DNA from 4 places in the Metabacillus sp. SLBN-84 genome. Region 2 is predicted to be linked to each of the others. Evidence: riboswitches for the same ligand, from Rfam matches in the RefSeq annotation. Region 2 holds a riboswitch; each other region holds the start of a gene.
What was found. Region 2 has a riboswitch for S-adenosylmethionine ahead of RKD52_RS03805 (O-acetylhomoserine aminocarboxypropyltransferase/cysteine synthase family protein). Riboswitches for the same ligand answer to the same signal wherever they lie in the genome.

Region 1: another riboswitch for S-adenosylmethionine. It lies ahead of RKD52_RS22590 (M14 family zinc carboxypeptidase); the one in region 2 lies ahead of RKD52_RS03805 (O-acetylhomoserine aminocarboxypropyltransferase/cysteine synthase family protein).
Region 3: another riboswitch for S-adenosylmethionine. It lies ahead of RKD52_RS16910 (bifunctional homocysteine S-methyltransferase/methylenetetrahydrofolate reductase); the one in region 2 lies ahead of RKD52_RS03805 (O-acetylhomoserine aminocarboxypropyltransferase/cysteine synthase family protein).
Region 4: another riboswitch for S-adenosylmethionine. It lies ahead of RKD52_RS17025 (MetQ/NlpA family ABC transporter substrate-binding protein); the one in region 2 lies ahead of RKD52_RS03805 (O-acetylhomoserine aminocarboxypropyltransferase/cysteine synthase family protein).

Annotation. Positions count from the first base shown of each region.
Region 1 is NZ_JBRJIP010000007.1:63,534-67,708, reverse strand. It holds gene tyrS (tyrosine--tRNA ligase) at 46-1,260, shown strand; SAM riboswitch class I at 1,538-1,646, shown strand; gene RKD52_RS22590 (M14 family zinc carboxypeptidase) at 1,768-4,122, shown strand.
Region 2 is NZ_JBRJIP010000001.1:783,289-787,463, forward strand. It holds gene gcvH (glycine cleavage system protein GcvH) at 1-95, shown strand, start outside; gene RKD52_RS03785 (YusG family protein) at 149-391, shown strand; gene RKD52_RS03790 (toprim domain-containing protein) at 523-870, shown strand; gene RKD52_RS03795 (thioredoxin family protein) at 891-1,199, shown strand; gene RKD52_RS03800 (hypothetical protein) at 1,351-1,671, shown strand; SAM riboswitch class I at 1,746-1,857, shown strand; gene RKD52_RS03805 (O-acetylhomoserine aminocarboxypropyltransferase/cysteine synthase family protein) at 1,925-3,241, shown strand; SAM riboswitch class I at 3,349-3,455, shown strand; gene RKD52_RS03810 (methionine ABC transporter ATP-binding protein) at 3,585-4,175, shown strand, end outside.
Region 3 is NZ_JBRJIP010000001.1:3,305,190-3,309,364, reverse strand. It holds gene RKD52_RS16910 (bifunctional homocysteine S-methyltransferase/methylenetetrahydrofolate reductase) at 1-1,717, opposite strand, end outside; SAM riboswitch class I at 1,803-1,903, opposite strand; gene RKD52_RS16905 (YajQ family cyclic di-GMP-binding protein) at 2,065-2,556, opposite strand; gene RKD52_RS16900 (CvfB family protein) at 2,656-3,513, shown strand; gene RKD52_RS16895 (nuclease-related domain-containing protein) at 3,722-4,175, shown strand, end outside.
Region 4 is NZ_JBRJIP010000001.1:3,341,248-3,345,422, forward strand. It holds partial or broken gene RKD52_RS17020 (protein adenylyltransferase SelO) at 14-1,469, opposite strand; gene RKD52_RS17025 (MetQ/NlpA family ABC transporter substrate-binding protein) at 1,764-2,579, opposite strand; SAM riboswitch class I at 2,648-2,755, opposite strand; gene RKD52_RS17030 (phytoene/squalene synthase family protein) at 2,901-3,734, opposite strand; gene RKD52_RS17035 (phytoene desaturase family protein) at 3,727-4,175, opposite strand, start outside.

The DNA of each region.
Region 1 (4,175 bases), on a different contig from region 2:
ATAGAACTTGCAATGTTAGAAATAATATTTCAAGGAGATGTTAGTATGATGGTAAAACCTGTAGAACAATTAAAAATTATTATGAAAGGTGTGCAAGAATTAGTAAACGAGGAAGAATTGATGGCGAAATTAGAAAAGTCATACCAATTACAGACTCCGCTTACTATTAAATTAGGACTTGACCCTTCTGCACCTGATATCCACTTAGGTCATGCAGTCGTCTTAAGAAAAATAAAACAGCTGCAAGATTTGGGGCATAAAGTTGTAATTATTATCGGTGATTTTACAGGTCGTATTGGAGACCCAACTGGAAAAGCGAAAGGCCGAGTGGCTCTAAATGACGAACAGGTTATAGCAAATGCAAAAACATACTTTGAGCAAATCTTTAAGGTGCTAGATTCAGAAAAAACAACTGTCCGCTTTAACAGCGAGTGGCTTTCAAAATTAACCTTCGAGGAAGTCATTAAACTAGCAGCAACAACATCGGTTGCAAGATTATTAGAACGTGATGATTTCCAGAATAGATATAAAAATCAAGTGCCAATAGGAATACACGAATTTTTCTACCCACTAATGCAAGCGTATGATTCTGTAGAGATTCAAGCGGATATTGAATTAGGTGGAACAGACCAAACATTTAACATTCTAATGGGCCGTACACTTCAAAAACATTTGGGATTAGAAAAGCAAATTGCCATTTTCATGCCCTTACTTGAAGGTCTTGATGGTATGGAAAAGATGAGCAAAAGTCTTGGGAATTATATCGGAATTAATGAACCTGCAGAAGTAATGTTTAAGAAGGTTATGGAAGTACCAGACAGCCTAATTATTAAATACTTTGATTTGGCTACGGATCTACATCCAGATGAGATTGCAAACATTAAACAACAACTAGAAAACGGAGTTAATCCGAGAGATATCAAACTTGTTTTAGCTAAAATCATTACGAATTTATACTGGGGAGAAGAAGAAACCAAACGAGCGATAGCATACTTTGAAACAGCATTTAGTAAAAAAGACATCCCAAATGATATACCTAAAATTTTGATAGAAATTGGGGAGGAAACAGTTGAAGCCATCATTCCCCAGTTAATAGAAGAAGGGTTCATAAAAAGTAAAAGCGAATTTATTCGTTTAGTTAAACAAGAGGGTGTACAGCTCAATAAAGAAAAAATAAATCACGATGATTTAGACCGAGTATTAATGAATGAAGACGTACTACAGATTGGTAAAAAGAGATTCCTGCGTTTCATTAAATAATTTAGTGATTTTGAGGAGCGTTAATTGTGTATTCCAGCATTAACGCTCCTTAATTTATACCTACACCTAATATAACTTTTTTTCTCTAATCTACATGAAGACGTTTTTTATGTGGAACAACCATTCCGAAAAGCCAACTAGATATTTCTTCCTGTTATTTTCGCAAAATAAGAACTACTCTATTTAGTGCATATAATCAAAAAGTATCATTTTCCTTTTTATGTATTGACTCTAAGTGTGATTAGGATATAATTCATACTAATTTAATAGAATTACTTCTTTATCAAGAGCAGGTGGAGGGACAAGCCCGATGAAACCCGGCAACCGGTCGACATTGATTCGATACGGTGCTAATTCTTGCAGCTTTTAGAGCTGGGAGATAAGGAAGAGGAATATTGTCTTTATTATACAAAGCCTCTTTCTTAGGAAAGGGGCTTTTTTGTGTGGAGAAAGGAGGATTACCGACAAAGCAATTGTATAAATACAAAATACTGAAGGAGAATGAAAATGAAACGACCCATTATATCAATGTTACTAAGTGTCTCTTTACTTGCTGGAATACTTCCAGCTACTGATGTACTTGCAGAAGGTAATAAACCCGTCGAACGAAAACATAGTCTTTTCAACACAGAAAAATACGACTACATAACGTATGACGCGCTTAAACAAAAACTAACTAACTACGAAAAGACAAGCAGCAGAGTTAATTTAAATATTACAGGTAAGTCCTCTACTGGCAAAGACTTATACACAGTGACGATAGAAGAGTCAGAGTCTAAGAGTTCTGCTGAGAAATATAAAACGCTCCGTAAACTAATGTCTGATGATCCTGTAAAAGCCCAGCAATATTTAAAAGGTAATCCTGATATAAAAGCACCCATATTAATTCACGCGTCTATACACGGTACAGAGTTCGTAGGCACGGATGCGGTTATCGAACTGATTGAACGATTTGGTTATGAGAACGACAAGGAAACGAAGGAGATTTTAAAAAATTTTACAATAATCATAAATGTCAATGCTAATCCAGATGGAAGAATAGATGCAACCAGGTTTAATGCTGAGGGAATTGATCTAAATCGAGATTTTGTAACACAATCTCAGCCAGAGACAAAAGCAGTGGTTAAACAAATTGCAGATTACAACCCGTTAGTTCTCTTGGATCTTCATGGATACGTGAAACAGAGGGGAGCTGCTAAACATCCTGGCCTCATCCTTCCAGGAACACCTCCTCATAACCCAAATTATGAATATGATCTGTTATATAAATGGATGAACAAACAAGCGGAAGCGATGGAATCAGAACTAGTAAGTGAAAGAGAAAACTATGAATCTGAACTCTATCAAACAATGGAAGGGACGCATATTCCATTAAGAGATTCAGCCTCCGGATGGGACGTATATCCGCCGATTTACACACCTGCGTATGCAATGCTGCATGGGGGCTATGGATACACACTTGAAGCGCCTACAAACGATTGGGACGGTGTGAAGTGGCAAGTCGATGCTGTTTCGGGCGCATTGAAATTTGCTCTTCAGAATAAACAGGCAATGCTAAATGATCAGATTGAAGTTTTTGTTCGCGGGGTCAAAGGTGAACATCCGAATAATGAAGAACATTTCTATCCGGAAGCTTATGTAATACCAGAAAATAAAGAAGATAATTCAGTAGTGCAGAAGGCTGTTCAGCATTTAGTAGACAACGATGTGAAGGTGGAAAAAAGCAAGCAGTCCTTTACCTTGGATGGAAATCGTTATGAAAAAGGAACGTATATAGTAGATCTGGACCAAGCGAAGGCGGGTTTAGCAAACGTTTTTCTGTGGGACGGTGAAGACATTTCAAATGATATCGATGCCATGTATGACATTTCTGCCTGGAATCTTCCTGAGTTATGGGGATTCGAAGCAGTCGAATCGCATAAAGAACTTAATGTAAAATCAACAAAAGTGAAAAAGGCAGATCATGCGGGGAAAGTAACTGGCTCTGGTCCGTACGTTATCCCAAATACCTCTGTCGAAGCTGTTTCACTTGTTAACGCACTTCTAAAACAAGGAGTATCCATAAAGAAAGATACAAAAGGGAATTTCTATGCCTATGCAAAAAGAGTGCAAATTCAAAAAGAGGTTCAGAAATCTGGATTATCTTTAAAATCTGGTAATACGCCAAGTAATGCTGTTACTGTAAAAAGTAAAAAGGTTGCGATTCTAAAAGATGGTGGATTGGGGAAAGTTCAATCTCATGCTGGAACGAAACTAGCATTAGAACGTTTAGGGTTTGATGTGATTGAAGTACACCCAAGAGAAGTAGCAGATCAGGGGTTAGATTCTTACGATGCTTTTGTTTATAGCGGTTCAGCAAGCCTCGTGTCTTATAAACTAAGCGAAGCTAACAAGGAATTTGCTCTAACAAGTGAAGATGAAGTAAAGGCGTTTTATGAAAAGTTGAATCAATATGTCCAAGGAAAAGGTAAGTTCATTGCAGTAGGAGCAGGAGGATCTCAAATTGCGAAAGAAGCTGGACTTACAGATGTTGAAGTGAAAAGAGGCTTTTCAAGCAGCAATGGAATCGTAAACGTTGAATATAAGGATTCACCGTTAACAGCAGGCTATAAACAACAGGATATTGGGTTTGTCTACAGTCCTGTCTGGTACACCAACACAGACAATGTGAACGTTGCTGCAACTTTTGCAAAAAGCGATGACTTCTTTGTAGCAGGACACTGGAAGGATAGAAACGATGCAAAAGGACAGGCGGTAATCATACAGGAAAAAGAAAAGCCTGTGACGCTGATTGGTTTGGAGGCAGGCTTTAGAAATCACACGGATTATTTGTTCAGATTGTTATCTAATAGTATTCACTAAAATCGAGTTAAATTGTTGCAACATAGGGAATCACGATCTACTACTTTAATTGG
Region 2 (4,175 bases):
AAGCCTGGATGATTGTCATTGAGCCAAGCAATGCAGGTGATGTAGACAACTTGATGACAGCTGAGCAATACGAAGAAATGACAAACGAAGACTGATAATCAATTCACCTTCTGGACACCCTAAACAGTAAAAAGGAGGGTGTTTCAGCATGTCATTTGAAAAGAAACGGCTGGATATTACAGACCGCGTCACCGGCAGATTTGAAGGCGGGCAGATGAATCTGTTTTTTGAAAAAGAGCAAATCGGCTCGATGTCACTTGGCCCGGACGGTCAGGTGTCGTTGAAAAATGGATATGAAGAAGAAAATCATTCCTTTTTTCAGTATGCAGACGTTCTATCTAAACAAGATGAGAAGTATGTCGATTGTGACGAAGAAAACGGCTGGTGCTGATGACTTGGCAGTGGAATGTTCCACTGCCTTTTCCTGTTGTTCCGGCCTGTTTTAAAGGTCAGAAGGAAACAACCTCATGCGTTTCGAATAGGTTATAGATAACATATACTCTAACTGAATAGGTGATGGCGATGTCTGCAATTGAGGTTGAAAAAGTCATAATTGTTGAAGGAACATCTGATAAGCGAAAAGTATTAAATGTTGTCAACGAACCGGTTGAAATTATTTGTACAAATGGCACAATCAGTCTGACACGGCTTGATGAAATGGTGGATGAACTGTTCAGCCGTGATGTTTATGTGCTTGTGGATTCTGATGATTCCGGGGATCGCCTGAGAAAACAGTTCAAACGTGAATTTCCCGAGGCTGCGCATTTGTTTATCGACAAAATGTACAGGGAAGTTGCCACTGCGCCTGATCAGCATGTCGCAGCCGTGCTGCTGAGTGCAAACATTGATGTGCATGCGAAATACTTATAAAGGGAGTTTGTGAAAAGGCAATGATTGAATGCAATGAAGAGCAGGTAAGCAGACTCGCAGAGAGGGATACTGCCATTCTTTATTTATATACACCCTTTTGCGGCACATGTCAGCTCGCTAAAAAGATGCTGACAGTAGTTGAGGCGATGCTGCCTGCCCTTGAAATAAAGATGGCCAACCTGAATTATCTTCCGAAACAGGCGTCTGCCTGGGAAATCGAAAGTGTTCCTTGCCTGCTTATTTTTGAAAATGGAAGATTGATCAGCAAAACGTATGCCTTTCATTCTGTCGAACATCTCTATCAAATATTGAAAAAATATGCCGCCTGATGAGGGCGGCATTTGACATATTTCTTGGGAAATAGAAAAAGAAAAGATTTTGTCTTACTGAGGAAGGAATATGTCGAAGCTTTCTAAAAGGGAAAAGTACGAAAAAATAGAATTTCTCCTATAACCACTTGAACGGAAATGAGGAGAAACAATGGATCTGACCTTTTTCGCCGAAAAAATGAATAATGCCCATTTTATACAGCCGCTGCTTCCAAACGAAAACTTAAGAATTGAGTTCTGGGTTAAAAACCTCAATCAAAAATCCACTCTCGTTCTGCAAAAAGGCAACTGTCATGTAAGCAGTGATAATGAACTCTTTCATGTGCAGATTGCTGGGGAAGAAAGGCATTTTCAAGATTGCTTTCATTCGCCAATCAGGCTTTTACAGCTTGTAAAACTTGGAGCTATGGAGGCAAAAGGGTCATTCAGAAATATACTTCGAGTAGAGTCACTCATTCAGCTCTGCAAATAATTTTTTAAAAATTCAAACAAATAATTGACTTAAAAAGAAATAAAATGATACAATCCCAATAGAAATAATAAGAAATCTTATCAAGAGCGGTGGAGGGGCCTGGCCCTGTGAAGCCCGGCAACCGGATACAGCGAGTAACTCACGGTGCCAATTCCAGCAGAGTGGATATGCTCTGAAAGATAAGAAGACCGGGATGCGCGCCTCTTCTTTGAAGGGGTTTTTTATTTTTTTAACTTGGGAGGAGAAATGGATCATGACTCGAAAAAAGTACCGTTTGGAGACCGTCAACATTCATGGAGGGCTAAATCCTGATCCTGGAACAGGCGCCAGATCTGTTCCGATTTACCAGTCTAATGCATACGTTTTTAATGACACTGAGCACGCCTCAAACTTATTTGCATTAAAAGAACAGGGGTACATTTATACCCGTATACATAACCCGACTTCCTCCGTCCTTGAGGAGCGCATCGCTGAACTTGAAGGCGGTGTCGGAAGTCTTGCGGTAGCAAGCGGTATGGCAGCCATCACCCTCTCGATTCTGAATATTGCCGGTGCCGGGGATGAAATCGTGTCAGCATCGAGTCTTTACGGGGGAACCTATAATCTTTTCCAGACGACTTTGCCTAAATACGGCATTGAAACCACATTTGTTAATCCGGAGAACCCGGAAAATTTCAGAAGCGCGATTACAGAAAAAACGAAGGCGATTTTTGCTGAGACAATTGGCAACCCGAGTCTTCAAGTGCTGGATATAGAAGCCGTTGCAAAAATTGCCCATGAGGCCGGGATTCCGCTGATTGTAGATAATACATTCGCCACCCCGTATTTGTGCCGTCCGCTCGAACACGGGGCTGATATCGTTGTTCATTCAGCGACGAAGTGGCTGCTTGGAAATGGCACAACGCTTGGCGGCGTTATTGTAGATGGAGGGAAATTTGACTGGAACAGCAGAAAGTTCCCGGGTTTCACCACACCTGATCCAAGCTATCATAACCTGGTTTACGCAGAAGCCCTTCCGGAAGCGGCTTATATTGTTAAAGCAAGAGTGCAGCTGCTGAGAGATCTTGGGCCTGCACTCAGCCCGTTTAATGCTTTTCAATTTAACCTCGGTCTTGAAACGCTGCATGTCAGAATGAAAGAGCATATCTCGAATACTAGGAAGGTTGTAGACTATCTGAACGGACATCCTGCAGTTAAATGGGTTCTCTATCCTGAAGATTCAAAGCATCCGGACCGGGCACTTGCTGAGAAATACTTACCGGAGGGAGCCGGTGCAGTCGTGGTATTCGGCATTGAAGGCGGACGCGAAGCAGGGGCTAAAGTGATCAACTCTGCAGAGCTGTGGTCACACGTTGCCAATGTTGGGGATGCAAAGAGCCTCATCATCCATCCTGCGAGCACAACACACCAGCAGCTCGACGCTGACGGCCTGAGGAAATCAGGCGTAACGGAAGATCTAATCAGACTCTCTGTTGGTATTGAACATATAGACGACCTGCTTGAAGACTTGGAGCAGGCAATTGAGAAGGCCGTCGGCATAAGGTCACTGACAGAATCTACAGCACGATAAGCATGCTCCTGAAGTTTTGTTCTTGACACGTACTTTTGATGCATGATAGAATCACTCTCGTACTATAAACTCACTAAATATACAGTCAATTTAATAAATTTGTCAGTCTCTTATCCAGAGAGGTGGAGGGAAGTGCCCTATGAAGCCCGGCAACCGTCAACATCGTTGAAAAGGTGCCAATTCACTCAAAGCTTGCAGCTTTGAAAGATGAGAGAAAGGTTTTTTCACATATGCCTTTCTGCTCATTTCTGCAGAAAGGCTTTTTGTTTTTTGAGAAAAAACATGAAGCAAGGCGATATAGAGCAAAATGTTAGTGAGTGGAATTTTGGAAGAAGGTGAATTCATGATTACGCTAAAGGACGTACGAAAAGTATTTCAGACGAAGAATGGCCGTGTTACGGCTGTTGATTCAGTCAATCTGGACATAAACAAAGGTGAAATTTTCGGAATTATCGGTTATAGCGGCGCCGGAAAAAGTTCACTTATCCGCCTGCTGAACGGACTTGAAAAACCAACAGACGGCTCCATTCAGGTAGCCGACAGGGGCATCGATAAAATCAGCGGCAGCGAACTTCGAAAGGCACGGCAGGAAATCAGCATGATCTTCCAGCATTTTAACCTGCTTTGGTCAAGAACGGTACGTGAAAACATTGCGTTTCCGCTTGAGATTGCCGGAATAAAAAGCGAGCAGCGGGCTAAACGAGTAGAAGAGCTGATCAAGCTTGTCGGACTTGAAGGACGGGAAGATTCATATCCTTCCCAGCTGAGCGGAGGACAAAAGCAGAGGGTCGGAATTGCGAGAGCCCTTGCCAACAATCCAAAAGTGCTTCTATGTGACGAGGCGACATCAGCACTTGACCCGCAGACAACTGATTCCATTCTTGACCTGCTTGTTGACATTAACGAACGGTTAGGGCTGACGATTGTTCTGATT
Region 3 (4,175 bases), 2.5 Mb from region 2:
TCAGGTTTTTGGCAATGGCCAGACCCTCCTGATACGATTTTTCCTTGTCATCTCCGGCATTGGCCATTTTTTCGCGGATGCTGTCAGACAGGGTAATGCCCGGAATCTCATTATGAATAAATTCGGCATTCCGGCTGCTGGTGAGCGGCATAATGCCGATATAAACCGGTACGGTTAAGTGTTTTGTTTCTTCATAGACATCAAGCAGCTGTTTTTCGGAATAGATCGGCTGGGAGATAAAATAATCAGCGCCGCACGCTATTTTTTTCTCCAGCCTTTTAACGGCTTTATCAAGGTACTTCACATTCGGGTTAAAGGCGGCGGCAACTGAGAAGTTCGTTTTTTCGCCAAGCGGTTTTCCTGAGTAAGAAAGCCCGTCATTAAATTGCTTAATCAGACTGATCAAGTCAAAGGAAGAAAGGTCATAAACAGAAGTTGCCCCCGGGAAATCCCCGATTTTGGACGGATCTCCTGTTATGGCTAAAACATCTGTTAAGCCGAGAGTATGGAGACCCATTAAATGTGACTGCAGGCCAATTAAATTCCGGTCACGGCACGTAATATGGATCAGCGAGCGGAGTCCATGGGTCTGCTGGACAATGGATCCCATCGCGCCATTGCTGATTCTTGGGGAAGCAAGAGAGTTATCCGCAAGAGTTAAGGCATCGATTCCAGCCTCCTGAAGGGCCTTTGCTCCTTTTAAAAATTTTTCAATACCGAGCTTTTTCGGCGGGTCAAGCTCGACAATAATGGATCGTTTTTCTTTTACGATATCCTGCAGCGGAGGATACTTTCTCTCGGCAGCTGAGGCAATGGAGATTTCTTCTTTCCTAGCTTTCACCTTCTTTTCTGTCACTGGAGGCAGTCCTTTAAGTGCAGAAGCCATCGCCCTGATATGATCAGGAGTCGTTCCGCAGCAGCCGCCTATTAATCTCGCACCCTGATTTCTAAAAGCAAGTGCGCTTTCAGCGAAGTATTTTTCACCGGATCCGTAAACAAGTCTGCCTTCCTCAATGGTCGGGAGGCTGCTGTTCGGATAAACAGACAGGAAGGCCTTTTCGGGAAGAGGAACTTCTTCCAGAGATGAGAGCATATGATATGGCCCAAGCCTGCAGTTCAGCCCGACAACATTCGCCCCGAGCTCCTCAAGCTGGGACAGGCCGTCAGAAAGAGGAGTACCGTCCTGAAGAACGCCGATTTCATGAAGGGAAATGTTCGTTATAATCGGCAAGTCTGTTTCTTTTCTTGCAATCTCAAGAACCGTCTTCATTTCTTCAAGATCATAATACGTTTCAAGCAGGAGGCCGTCCGGCTCTTCGTTCAGCAGAAGATAAAGCTGCTCCCTGAAATTTCGCCGCAGGTCCTCAAGCGAATAAGAGCCCTTTTTAAAAGCACGGACCCCGCCGATTGTTCCGAGGACATAGGCTGAGGTGCCTTCCGCAGCTTGCTTTGCAATCTGCACAGCCTTGCGGTTAATGGCGCGCACCTCATCTTCAAGCCCGTATCTCGACAGCTTGATATAATTGGCCCCGTACGTATTTGTCTGAATGACATCAGCTCCGGCATCAAGATACGCCTTATGAACATTCAGAATGTCATCGGGTTTTGACAGGTTCAGTTCTTCAAAACACCGGTCCACACCGTGGGAATAAAGCAGGGTGCCCATTGCTCCGTCCCCGATCAGAATTTTTGTCTGCAAGTCTGTTAAAAGTGCCAAAGCTATAAACCTCCTAAAATACAGCTGATAATGGGAAAAAGAAAAAAGCCTTCCAAGAAGAAGACTTTTGAGTATGCATGACTTCTTCTTATCGTCCGATGGATGCATCGCTGGAATTAGCACCTTGGTTTACGCCAGGTTGCTGAAGCTTCGACGGGCCAGTCCCTCAGCTTCTCTAGATAAGAATCAAAAATATGAAATTGGCTAAATGATATTATATCTAATTTACATGTTTTTTTCAGGAGATTCAAGTGCGAAAAGTAAAAGTTTTCTGAATTGATGAGGAATTCTTGCCACAGTCCGGATAAAAAAAGACCCAGCAGGAAAAACCTGCTGAGTCCACGCGTTTATCTGAAATTAATGAACTGAACATCGATCGGCAGATCCGCTCCGCGGACAGCTGCAATCACCTGCTGCAGGTCGTCCTTGCTTTTGCCGGTTACGCGGACCTGATCATCCTGAACCTGCGTTTTCACTTTAAGCCCTGCATTTTTTATGATCGCGTTAATCTTTTTCGCATTGTCCTTATCAATACCCTGGACAAGCTTTGCACGCTGGCGGATGGTGCCGCCTGATGCGCCTTCAATTTTTCCGTAATCAATATTGCGCGTTGCCACATTGCGCTTGATCAGTTTTGAAATGAACACATCCTTCAGCTGATCCATTTTGAACTCATCATCAGAAACTAAAACAAGCTCCTCTTTTTCAAGCGTGATGCTGCTTTTGCTTCCTTTAAAATCATAGCGTGTGCCGATTTCTTTCATCGTCATCGTGATGGCATTTGTTACCTCAGGCATATCCACCTTCGACACAATATCAAACGAACTGTCCTTGGCCATAAGAATCCTCCCAAAAGTTTGTATTATCTTTAGATTATAGTAGAATGTACATGATATAACAACTAACGGCAGTTCAGCTGCAAAGGAAGGAACGAACACATGAATCCCGGAACGTTTATGACGCTTAAAATAGATGAAAAAGTAGATTACGGATATTATTTAGCAGATGGAGAAAGCCGAGTACTGCTTCACAAAACGGAAATCACTGAACCAATTGAAGAATTGGATGAGGTTGAGGTGTACCTGATTGTGGACCATGAAGACCGTCTCGCTGCAACAATGAAAAAGCCGACGATATCAGAAGACCGGTTCGGATGGGTAGAAGTAGTCAGTGTCAGGGAAGACATGGGGGCATTCGTCGACATTGGCCTTTCAAAAGATGCACTTGTCGACAACGATATTCTTCCGGCCTATGTAAGTGTATGGCCAAAAGAAGGCGACAAGCTCTACTGTTCCCTGAAAGTGACGAAAAACGGAAGATTTTTCACAAAACTTGCAACGGAAGATGTCATGCAGGAAAACATCGTCCCGGCTGCAGGAGTCCGGAACAATCAGACTGTTACTGGCAGAGTCTACCGAATCATTATTGCCGGTTCTTTCATCATAACTGAAGAAGGCTACAAAGGATTCATCCACTCCTCCCAGCGCAAAAGAGAGCCGCGTCTTGGCGAACTTGTAACAGGACGAGTTGTTGATGTGAAGGAAGACGGCACCCTTAACGTTTCTCTCCTTCCATTCAAACATGAGGCATTGGATGAGGATGCACAAGTGATCTGTGATTACATGGAAGAAAGAGGAGGAGCCATGCCCTTCTTTGACAAGAGCGATCCCGATGACATCAAAGAACGCTTCAACATGAGCAAAGGGGCATTCAAGCGTGCGCTCGGCTCACTTATGAAAGCAGGAAAGGTCTATCAGGAAGACGGCTGGACTTATTTTAAAAAAGAACAACAGTAAGCGCCTATGCGTTTGCTGTTTTTTTATGGGGAAAATTTGATTTTGGGTTTTTGCCGGTGGGAATAGTATTGTTTTATGATGGATGTGTAAAGAAGGAAGGGCAGGTGGTGATTGATCCGAAATTAAGGAAGGGGAATTGATTTATGGAACTGAAAAAATGAATGAGGAATTGATGGATCTGATAAAAACGAAAGGGGATGTTTATTAGTTGAAGGACTTAAAGGAAAACCGGGAATTGCTTGTTTACCGGAGCTTGAACGCCAGAAGTATGCTGGATGAGGAAGCTCTTAATCAATTGCGGAATCTCGAAAAAGGCTTTGAAGGAGAAAAGTATTTTGAGCAGTGGCTTATTGAGAAAGGAGGGGATGGCATAGTATTAAGCGATCTGCTTTTTGAAATCAGCGGATCATTCGTACAAATTGATTCCCTGTTTATCAAACCTGATAAAATGTACGTATTCAATGTAAAGAACTCTGAAGGTGATTACTTCGCAGAAGAAGAAAGATGGTCGACCCCGGCCAAAAAAGAAATGAAAAACCCCCTGCTTCAGCTCAAAAGAAGTGAAGCCTTGCTCACTCGGCTCCTCCAGGATCAAAGCATCAAGTTTCCCCTCGAACCATTTGTCGTCTTTGTAAACCACCGCTTTCACCTCTACAATGCTC
Region 4 (4,175 bases), 2.6 Mb from region 2:
TTTTTTTATCATCTCACGTACCACAATAAGTCTTGTAAGGCTGATCGTCATTCAGAGGAAGCTTGCAGTATTCTTCCTGTTCCGGAGAGTACGCATACGGATTTTCCAATACACGCAGCAGCCTCTCAGTCACACTGTAATTTCCCTCAGCAGCGGCTGCAAGGGCCTCTTCTACCCGGTGATTGCGGGCAATGACTGCGGGGTTGCTGTTTTTCATCAGCTGCAGCGACTCCTCTTTTGATTGCGTCTGCCTGCTTAGCCTCTCTTCCCAAAGACGATTCCACTTTCCGAACTCCTCTGATTGAAACAGGGCAGAGTCCCCGTATGAACCAGTCGTGAGTGACCTGAACGAATTTGTGTAATCCGCATGATGCTTCTGCATCAACTTCAGCCATTCCTGAACGAGAGACTCGTCCTCTTCTTCCTGAGTGAACAAGCCCAATTTAGCCCTCATTCCATTAAGCCAGTACTGCTGATACAAATCACTGTACGCTGAGAGGGTATCCTGCGCAATCTCAACCGCCTTTTCTTCATCCTCATGAAGCAGCGGCAAAAGGGATTCTGCCAGTCTTGCAAGGTTCCATCCTCCGATGTAAGGCTGATTTCCGTATGCATAGCGGCCATTGACATCAATGGAGCTAAATACAGTTCCCGGATCATATGCGTCCATAAAGGCACATGGTCCGTAATCGATGGTTTCTCCGCTGATTGTCATGTTGTCTGTGTTCATGACACCGTGAATAAATCCTGCAAGCTGCCATTTGGCAATGAGTTCAGCCTGACGGTCAATCACTTTCTTTAAAAAGGACAAATAGGCGTGTTCATTTTCTTCAATCTCTGGATCATGCCGCTTGATTGCATAGTCAGCAAGCGTCTTTAAATCCTCTATGCTTCCCCAGTTAGCCGCATACTGGAAGGTGCCAACCCTAATGTGGCTTGAAGCGATCCGGGTCAGAACTGCACCAGGCAAAAACGATTCCCGGATCACAGCATCCCCCGTCGTGACCACTGCAAGACTCCGTGTCGTCTGGATGCCGAGACCATGCATGGCTTCACTGATAATGTACTCTCGAAGCATTGGACCAAGAGCAGACCGGCCGTCGCCTCCCCGGGAAAATTTCGTCCTTCCTCCGCCTTTCAGCTGCATATCGATTCTCCGGCCATCCGGCGTCAAGTGCTCACCAATCAGGATCGCCCGGCCGTCTCCAAGCATTGTAAAATGGGCCAAATTGGTGGCCGGCATATGCTTGTGCAATCGGCTCTGCACCATCTGGAATCCGGTTTCCCGCGAAAACGTCCGCATCGCTTTTTAATGTGTCAGCGCTGAGACCGAGAGAAACAGCCAGTTTTTCATTGAACAGCACTATTTCAGGAGAACTTGCCGCAGCCGGTTTCTGACTGGCAAAAAAGAGTGACGGAAGACGCATGTAGCTGTTGTCAAATTTCCATCCGCTGGTTAAATTATTCATCCTGTCTCCTTTCTTGTTTTCATTCAGGTTTAGGATAAACTGTATTTCAATTATTTCAGAGGAAGCGAATTTACTCAAGAAATAACAAAAGCGGAAACGCCTTGAACAGATCCGATAGGCAGATAAGAATCCGGCAGAAAAGTCCGGGTTTGACTTTTTTGCTGGATTTGTTCTGACAGAGGATCTAGGCGGTGGAGCTGGACGCCGATCACGTTTCAAAGTTTTTCACAACTCATTTTTTATAATTCCCATCAGAAAAACAGCCCAATACGGACTGTTTTCATTCTGCTCCATTTATTTGCCTTCCATCCACTCAGGCTTTCCAAATCCTTTAAAATCTTTGTCTATTGCCTCCTCAAACTCTTCGGATTGAACAACGTCTTTAATATCCTTGGCGATTTCCGACTCAGCGTCTTTTGTGTTCATCACAACGCGATTGCGGTGTACATCGTTCATGTTCTCGAGAGTCACCGCATCCGCAAGGTCCATTTTAGCTGCAAGAGCAAAATTCCCCGGCACGGCAGAAAGGTCCGCATCTTCTACAGCTCTTGGAAGCTGTGCAGCTTCGATCGGAAGGAACGTCAGTTTTTTAGGATTCTCCGTCACATCTTTTTCAGATACTTGAAGCGGGCTGACCTCTTCATTTAACTGAATCAGTCCTGCGTCCTTCAGAATATGAAGCGCCCTGGCAGCATTCGTCGGATCGTTTGGAATGGCGACTGAGGCACCCTCTTTGACTTCATCAATGTCCTTTACTTTATCAGAATACAATCCCATTGGGGCCGTCGGAACTGTGATAATTTCCGAAAGCTCCAGTTTGCTTTGCTCAGCGAATGTTTCCATGTAAATTTTGTGCTGAAACAGGTTTGCATCCAGTTCATCATTGCCAAGGGCATTATTAGGCTGAATATAATCGTTGAACTGAATAACCTCAACTTCATATCCTTTCTTTTCAAGGCCGGGTTTAATGGCCAGTTCCACCATATCTGTGTATGGACCGGCTGATGCGCCGATTTTAATTTCTTTCTTCTCTCCATTTGTTTCTTCTGCGCCGCACGCAGACAGGATTCCCGCTCCTGCCACTAATAATGCCAATACCATTTTCTTCATGTCTTTTTCCCCCTAGATTGAATAAAAAAATTCCTCCTTCATTCAGAAAGAGGAATCGTATGTATGACGACTTATCTTTCAGAATGAAGAACATTCTGCAGGATTTAGCACCGTTCCAATTAAGGAGGTTGCCGGACGTCGCAGGGGCCTGTTCCCTCAGTCACTCTTGATAAGCAAGCTATTAAATTGAATAACGTAATCTTATACTGTGTATTGGGTTCTGTCAATCACTATTTTAGAATAATCAAAATAGTAAGATTAACACTCTGCTAAAAAGCACCGTCCCGATGAAGACGGTGCAGCTCAGAGCTGTGTTCAAAATCAGATCTGCGAAAGGATCGCATGTTTTTCTTCACTTGACACAAAATTCCGCTCACCGAACACATTGTAGTCATTTAAGCGGATTTTATTAAGGATCGCACGGTAAAAGTGGCCGGCCGCTTTCACAGGTGCGCGGGAATGCAGAGGGTATTCATGCATAGTCAGCATCGCTGTATCATAATGCTTTTCCGCTTCTGCCGCAAGATGCTCCCATACTCGGATAAATTCAGGGGTTACCTTCTGCTGCTGCAGATCAAATTCGGTCATTTTATGTCTTGCCATCACCTCTTCAGGGACATAAATGCGGCCGCGTTCAAGATCTTCTCCGATATCCCTTAGGATGTTCGTCAGCTGCATGCCGAGTCCAAGAGCAATAGCCCCTTCCCGAAGAAGGCTTGTCTTTTTCGGAGCAAGCACCGGCAAAAGCATGAGGCCGACTGTGCTTGCAACGTGATACGAATAATCGAGCACTTCTTCCATAGACTGATAGCGGATTTTGACAAGATCCATTCCCTGGCCTTTAATCATGTCCCGGAAAGCTTCCACATCCATATCGTAATTGGTGAATGTATCGTGAAGGGCCACCCACATGAAATTGTCTCTGGAGTAGTCCCCTCTTAGAAAAGAGTCAAATTCAGCCGTGAATGCCATTAATTCTTCGCTTGGCCTCTCTCCCTCGTCTACAATGTCATCGACGATTCTGCAGAATGCATAAACAGCCCACACTGCTTTTCTTTTTTTGGGAGGCAGAAGCGAAAAAGCTTTATAGAAAGTTTTAGAATGATGCCGGATGACTTCTTCACATTGCTGATAGGCTTGTTTTAAATCAACCACTCAGACTCACTCCTTCCCTCTCTTTGTTTTGATGATCGGATAAGATGGCAGAAACCATCAGCTTCGCCCCCTGCATCACGATCGGGACTCCGCCTCCGGGGTGAATCGAAGCTCCTGCTGCATAAACGTTTGTGAGCTTGGATGGTTTAACCTGCGGTCTGAACACGCCGGATTGAAACAAAGTCGGAGCGATGCCGAAGCTTCCTCCCTGAAAGAGTCCTTCCATTTCTTTGTCATCCGGTGTTCTGACTTTTTTCCACTGGATCGACTTTCTGAGTCCGGGGAATCCTCTTTCTTCAAGCTGATCAATAATCTTTTCAACGAACCCTTCCTGTTCCCCCCAGTTGATCGAACTGCCTGACGGCACCGGCACAAGCGCGTATAAAACGCCGTGTCCCTCGGGTGCAAGTGAGGAATCGATTACAGAAGGATGAAATGCGT